Regions from separate parts of the Dietzia sp. IN118 genome, predicted to be linked through region 1. Evidence: riboswitches for the same ligand, from Rfam matches in the RefSeq annotation. Region 1 holds a riboswitch; the other holds the start of a gene.
The links. Region 1 has a riboswitch for cobalamin ahead of Q2K20_RS10565 (magnesium chelatase subunit D family protein). Riboswitches for the same ligand answer to the same signal wherever they lie in the genome.
Positions count from the first base shown of each region.

Region 2: linked by a shared signal. The riboswitch ahead of Q2K20_RS16815 (ABC transporter substrate-binding protein) and the one ahead of Q2K20_RS10565 (magnesium chelatase subunit D family protein) in region 1 are both predicted to bind cobalamin.

Region 1 covers NZ_JAUMSR010000001.1:2,193,687-2,197,085, reverse strand. Annotated here, with positions in the region: gene Q2K20_RS10565 (magnesium chelatase subunit D family protein) at 1-1,672, opposite strand, end outside; cobalamin riboswitch at 1,694-1,881, opposite strand; gene cbiT (precorrin-6Y C5,15-methyltransferase (decarboxylating) subunit CbiT) at 1,957-3,201, shown strand; gene Q2K20_RS10555 (cobalt-precorrin-4/precorrin-4 C(11)-methyltransferase) at 3,198-3,399, shown strand, end outside.
Region 2 covers NZ_JAUMSR010000002.1:279,193-282,591, reverse strand. Annotated here, with positions in the region: gene Q2K20_RS16825 (long-chain fatty acid--CoA ligase) at 1-886, opposite strand, end outside; gene Q2K20_RS16820 (carboxymuconolactone decarboxylase family protein) at 974-1,390, opposite strand; cobalamin riboswitch at 1,546-1,690, shown strand; gene Q2K20_RS16815 (ABC transporter substrate-binding protein) at 1,779-2,717, shown strand; gene Q2K20_RS16810 (FecCD family ABC transporter permease) at 2,714-3,399, shown strand, end outside.

The DNA of each region.
Region 1 (3,399 bases):
AGCCGGAGGCGTCCACGCAGAACAGCACGAGGTTGGACTCGCGGCCCTCGCGGACGGACGAGCGCAGGTCCTCGGCGGCCAGCCGGAGTCGGCCACCGTTTGGGCCGGCTCCGCGACCGCGGGCGGATTGCTGCGGCGCGGCGGACCGGATCGTGGCGGGCAGGTGCAGGTCGGAGCCGGTGAACGCGCGCGCGCCGATGCGGCGGCCGCTGGTGGTGAGGGCCCTCGACCGGCGGCCGGCCGCGCCCTGGCCGGTACCGGCGACGGCGAGCAGGCGGGTGCGGTACGGCGCCGCGGCCGCGGTGACCGTGCCTGGCTCGGGCGGGGTGGGCCCGGGAGCGTCGGACCGCGAGGCGTCGGCGGGGGTGTCCTCCGCGGCGTGTCCGCCGGGCTGCTCGTCGGCTCGGCCGTCGGCGTCGTCGTCCGATCGCCCGCCCGCCTGGGCGGGGCCCGCGGTGCTGGAGGCGTTGCCGGCGCCGGGGCCGTCCTCGTTCTGCTCGGTCTGCTCGGGCGAGTGCTCGTGCCCGGCGTGCTCGGCCGAGGCCCGCGCCGGGGCGGACTCTGCATCCGAGGTGTCTGCCGACGCGGACTCGTCTGCGGACTCCGACTGTTCGGCGTCGTCGGCCGGCGCGGTCTCGTCCCGGGGGTCGGGATCGGGCTCGTCGTCGTCGCCCAGGAGCCGTTCCAACAGGTCCTCGTCGAGGCCCGGCGCATCGAACGGGGCACGACGGCGGCGGTGGGGCAGCGCCATGCGCGCGGCGACGCGGATGTCCTCGCGGGTGATCCGGGTCCGGCCCTGCCATGCGGCGTGGGCGGCGGCGGTGCGGGCGGTGACGATGTCGGCGCGCATGCCGTCCACGTCGAAGCCCGCACAGACCCGGGCGATGGTGGACAGCGCCCAGGGGGTCAGTCTCACCCGGTCGAGTACGCGCCGCGCGGCGGCGATCCGTTCGCGCACGGCGGCCTCGTCGGCGGCGTGGTCGGCGACGAATCCCGCCGGGTCGGCCTCGAACGCGATCCGGCGGCGCACCACCTCGGCGCGCAGTTCCGGGTCGCGAGGTGCGGCCACCTGCACGGTGAGGCCGAAGCGGTCCAGCAGCTGGGGCCGGAGCTCGCCCTCCTCGGGGTTCATGGTGCCGATCAGCACGAAGCGCGCGGCGTGCTCCACCGAGATGCCGTCCCGCTCGACGGTCACCCGACCCATGGCGGCGGCGTCGAGCAGCAGGTCCACCACGTGGTCGTGGAGCAGGTTGACCTCGTCCACGTAGAGCAGTCCGCGGTGTGCGCGGGCGAGTAGGCCCGGTTGGAACACGGTCACCCCGTCGGTGAGCGCACTCTCCAGGTGTAGTGATCCGGTGATGCGGTCCTCGGACACCCCGATGGGCAGCTCGACCAGGCGGACCGGCCGCCGCTCGGTGGGCGCGTCGTGCGGGATACGCCCGTCCGGGGTCTCGGAGCCGCGGTCGTCGGGTGCGGAGGAGAAGCGGTCGCCGGTGACGACCTCGACCTCCGGCAGGATCCCGGCGAGGGCGCGGACCATCGTGGACTTGGCCGTGCCCTTCTCACCGCGGATCAGCACGCCGCCGACCGCCGGGGACACCGCGGTCAGGGTCAGGGCCAGCGCCATGTCGTCGGAACCGACGACAGCGCTGAAGGGGTAGTGCAGTGGCATGGGGGCTCCCGCTCTCGTCTGCCAGGCTGGTCAGCGCGAGGCCGGTCTCCGGACTTCCCGGCTCATCTCGGACGTGCGCGCGGGGCGCGATCGCCTGAGAGGCCGGGTTACCGTAGCGGGCCCTGTGCCGGATTCTCACCGGCTTCCCTGATTCTCCCCTCCGCTCCGCCTGTGGCGGGTCGTGGGGCACCTCGTGCTGTGGGGTCTGTTCGGTTGTGTGGTCCCGAGGCTAGCCCAACGGCCTGTCCCGGGGCGCCTCAGGTGTCGCGGTAGGGTTCCGCGTCATGAATGCACGGGTGGTGGTCGTCGGCATCGGCGGCGACGGGTGGGCGGGGCTCGACGAGGCCCGCCGTCGCGCCGTCCTGGCCGCCGATGTGGTGCTCGGGGGCGAGCGTCATCTGGCGATGATTCCGGGCGACGTGACGGCCGATCGGGTGCCGTGGCCGCGGCCGCTGCGGGACGGGTTGCCGGAGCTCCTCGAGCGGTTCCGCGTGCGCTCGATCGTGGCCCTGGCCTCGGGCGATCCGCTGGTCGCGGGGATCGGCACGACCCTGATCGATGTGCTGGGCGCGGATGCGGTGGAGGTGCTCCCGGCGGTGTCCTCGGTCGCTCTGGCCCGCGCCAGGATGCGGTGGCCGGCCGAGTCCGTGGCTGTGCTGCGCGACCACCACTCGCTCGGTCGCGAGCTGGCGCCTGGGCGACGTCTGCTAATGCTCTCAGCGGACCGGCACACGCCGGGAGAGGTCGCCGCGACGCTGCGGGGCGCCGGCTTCGGGGGGAGCGAGATGACCGTGCTCGCCGATCTCGGGGGCCCGGCCGAGGCCCGGTTTTTCCGCGCGGCGCGCGACTGGGCTGTTGATCGCGAAGCCCCCGCCCTGCACGTGTTGGCCATCGAGTGCGTGGCCGATTCCTCCGCCCGCCCACTCGGGCTGGCGCCGGGATTGCCCGACGACGCTTTCGAGAACGACGGCCAGCTCACTCGCCGCGACCTGCGGGCCTCGGCCCTGTCCCGCCTCGCGCCGTCGGCCGGTGAGCTGCTGTGGGATGTGGGCGCCGGCGCCGGGTCGGTGGGCATCGAGTGGATGCGCGCGCACCCGTCGTGTCGGGCTATCGCCATCGAGGCCGATCCCGGGCGGGCGGCGCGTGTTGCGCGCAACGCCGCGCGGCTCGGGGTGCCGTCGTTGGAGGTCGTCAACGGCCGCGCCCCGCAGGTTCTGGACGGTCTGCCCCGCCCCGACGCGGTGTTCATCGGCGGGGGCGGCACTGCCTCTGGCCTGCTCCAACAGTGCTGGGACGCGCTGGTCCCGGGTGGCCGACTGGTGGCCCACGCGGTGACGCTGGAGACCGAGCGCGTGGTGGTCGACACCCGCGCCGTATTCGGCGGGGAGCTGACCAGGATCCAGGTCGAGCACGCGGACTCGATCGGCCGGTTCACTGGCTGGGCCCCGGCCCGTGCGGTGGTGCAGTGGGCGGCCGTGAAGCCCTTCGTCGCTGCGGCTGATACTTCGGAGACAGGGGAGAGCTCGTGACCGTTCACTTCGTGGGAGCCGGCCCCGGCGCCGCCGATCTGCTGACGCTGCGCGCGGCTGCGGCGCTTGCCGCCGCCGACGTGTGCCTGTACGCGGGGACGTATCTCGACGATGGCGTTCTCGCGCACTGCCGCCCCGAGGCCCGGCTGGTGGACACCCAGCATCTGGACCTGGACGGGATCATCGGCGAGATCGTCG
Region 2 (3,399 bases), on a different contig from region 1:
AGCTCGACATGTCGATGGGGTGGTCCACGCTGTACGCGTCCACTGCCTGCCAGATCGTGGGGACGGCGGCGGCCAGCGTCGGACGCTCGGAGGCGATCATCGCGGCCAGCGGCTCGGGCTGTAGGAAACGCTCCGGCATGAGCAGCGAGGCGCCCACCATGAACGCGGCGTACGGCAGGCCCCACGACATGGCGTGGAACATCGGCACGATCGCCAGCACGTTGTCGTCGAGCGAGATGTCCATGCCGTCGGACATGCACACCTGCATCGAGTGGAGGTAGATCGACCGGTGCGAGTAGACGACGCCCTTCGGGTCGCCGGTGGTGCCCGAGGTGTAGGCCATCGCGGCGCCGGAGTTCTCGTCGACCTCCGGCCAATCGAACTCGGTGGGCTGGGCGGCGAGGAGCGCGTCGTAGTCGTGCACCTGGATGCCCTCGGGAGCCTCGAGGTTCGCGGCGCCCCCACCGGTGACGATGACGTGCTCGACCGTCGAGAACCGGGGCAGGAGCGGCTGCAGGAGCGGGACGAGGCTCGGGTCGACGATCACGACCTTGTCCTCTGCGTGGTTGGCCACGAACTCGAGCTGGTCCGGGAACAGCCGGATGTTCAGCGGATGCAGCACGGCGCCCATGGACGGGATCGCGAGGTAGGCCTCCAAGTGCTCGGAGTTGTTCCACTGGAATGTGGCGACCCGCTGGTCACCGTCGACCCCCAGGGAACGCAGCGCGTTGGCCAGCTGCGCGGCGTGCTTGCCCAGATCGCCGTAGGTGATCTTCCGTGGTCCCTGATCGGTCCAGGTGGTGACGACCGCATCGGAGTGGACGGTCGCACCGAACTGCAGGATCGTGCTGATGTTCAACTGCTCCGGCATCATCGTGCTCTTCATGAGGGGCTCCTTGATCGAGGGGTGGCGTCTGTCACTCTCGTGTCGAGACTACCTGACGTCCATGACGTCCTTGGGCCGTGTGGGCGATCACCCGTCGAGGTCGTCGAAGACGGTCTGGACGGTCCTCGTCGCCGCGAGGGCCGCCGGCGCGCCGCAGTACTCCGAGGCGTGTATGACCGCCTCGGTGATCTCCTCGCGGGTCAACCCGTTGGTCAACCCGCCGCGTACATGCCCCGCCGGCTCGGCGTCCGCGCGCAGTGCCACGAGCATCCCGATATTAAGCAGGCTGCGATCCCGTCGGTCCAACCCGGGCCGGTTCCAGATGTTGCCCCACACGTTCTCTGCGACCACGTGCTGGATCGCCTCCGACTCCGTCCCGACAGCCCGGTCCATGGCCCGGTCGACGAAGTCGTCGCTCATCACCTCGCGCCTGGTCGCGAAACCCTGCTCGCGCAGATCCGCGGCCGAAGGCCCCTCGCCTGCAGAACTCGTCGTCGTCGTCATCTCCACGGTCCTCTCCCACTGCCGACAGGTATCGCGATCCATCCTCCCCGACCGTCGTCACCAGCTCCGCGTGACCTCGCCCCGCCCCGGCCAGGCGCGGGGACGGCTCGGACAGGGGCGACAGCGGATGTATGGGATGGGCGGACGCGACGACGGGTGGGATACCCTCGACGGGTCCGGCCACCAGCGTCGGACCCCGCGGCAACTCGGCGGAAGTCGGTGCGAATCCGACGCTGTCCCGCAACTGTGATCCCGTCTCAGGACGGGCGAGCCAGGTCGGCCGGTTCCGCGGCAGCCGTACGTACTGACCTCGGACGAAGGACGGTCGCGTGCAGCGGCCCAGGCCGCGGCCCGAGCTGTTTTCTTCCTCCGAATCACGGAGGATGCCATGCACCATCCACGAGCCCGCTCGCTGCTGCTCGCCCCCCTGGCCGCCCTGGCGCTGGTCGCCACCGCGTGCAGCGGCAGCGGCACCGGCGGCGACGAGCCGGCCCCGGCCGACCAGACCTCCGCCGCGGCGGAGGAACCGCAGGCGATCGTGTCGCTGGCCCCCACCACCACCGAGATGCTCTACGCCGTCGGCGCCGGGGACAGCGTCGTGGCGGTCGACGAGCGGTCCGACTTCCCCTCCGACGCCCCGGTCACCGACCTGTCCGGGTACACGCCCAACCTCGAGGCGATCCTGGGATACGCGCCGGACCTCGTCGTGCTCACCGACGACACCGGGGACATCGTGGCCGGCCTCGAACGCTCCGGCGTCGAGGTGCTGCAGCTGCCCGCCGCGCAGACCCTCGACGACACCTACACCCAGCTCGAGCAGGTCGGGGCGGCCACCGGGCACATCGGCGAGGCCGCCGAACTCGTGTCGCGGATGCAGAGCGAGATCGACGAGATCGTCGCCTCCGTGCCGGAGCGCGAGACGCCGCTGACGTACTTCCACGAACTCGACGACACCTACTACACCGTCACCGACGACACCTACGTCGGCGAGATCTACTCCCTGCTCGGCCTGACCTCGATCGCCACGGGCGACAACCCCTACCCGCAGCTGTCCGAGGAACTCATCCTCGAGGCCGACCCGGACCTGGTGTTCCTCGCCGACGGCCAGTGCTGCGGCATCACGCCCGAGGTCGTGGCCGAGCGACCGGGCTGGGACGGGCTCACCGCCGTGCGCGAGGACCGGGTCCACGTGGTGGACGAGGACCTCGCCAGCCGCTGGGGCCCGCGCATCGTGGACTTCATGCGCGAGGTCGCCGCGATCGTCACCGCGGTGCCCGACGCCGCGCCGGAGACCGCGGAGAGCCCCGCGAACCAGCCCGCCTCGTGACCCGCCCGTCGCCCCGCCGCGCCCTCGTGCTGGGCGGGGCGACGCTGTTGCTGGCCGCGGCGGTCCTGCTCGGCACCCTCATCGGCCCGGCCGGCCTCACCCCGGGCGGCGTGGTGCTCGAACTGGTGGGCCGGCTGCCGCTCGTCGACATCAACTCGGGGTTCACCGAACGTCAGCAGGTCATCCTCTGGGAGATCCGCATCCCACGCGTGGTGCTGGGCGCGATCGTCGGCGCGATGCTCGCGATCGCCGGGGCCACCTACCAGGGCGTGTTCCGCAACCCGCTCGCCGACCCGTACCTGCTCGGGGTGTCCAGCGGGGCGGGGCTGGGCGCCACCCTGGCGATCGTCGTGGGCGGCGCGATGGGCTCGGCGATGGTGCCGCCCGCCGCGTTCGCCGGCGGCATGATCGCGGTGCTGGCCACCTACACGCTGGGCCGCAGTGTCGGCGGTGGACGCAGCGAGGTGGTCATCATCCTCGCCGGCGTCGCCGTGGCGGCGTTCGCCAGCGCCATCCAGACGTTCTTCATGCAGCGCCACGACGAGACCCTGCGGCAGGTGTACTCGTGGACGCTCGGCCGCCTCACGACCAGCGGCTGGACCGACGTGCGGACGGTGCTGCCGTACGTGCTCGTGGCGGTGGCCGTGATCGCCCTGTTCCGCCGCACCCTCGACGTGATGGC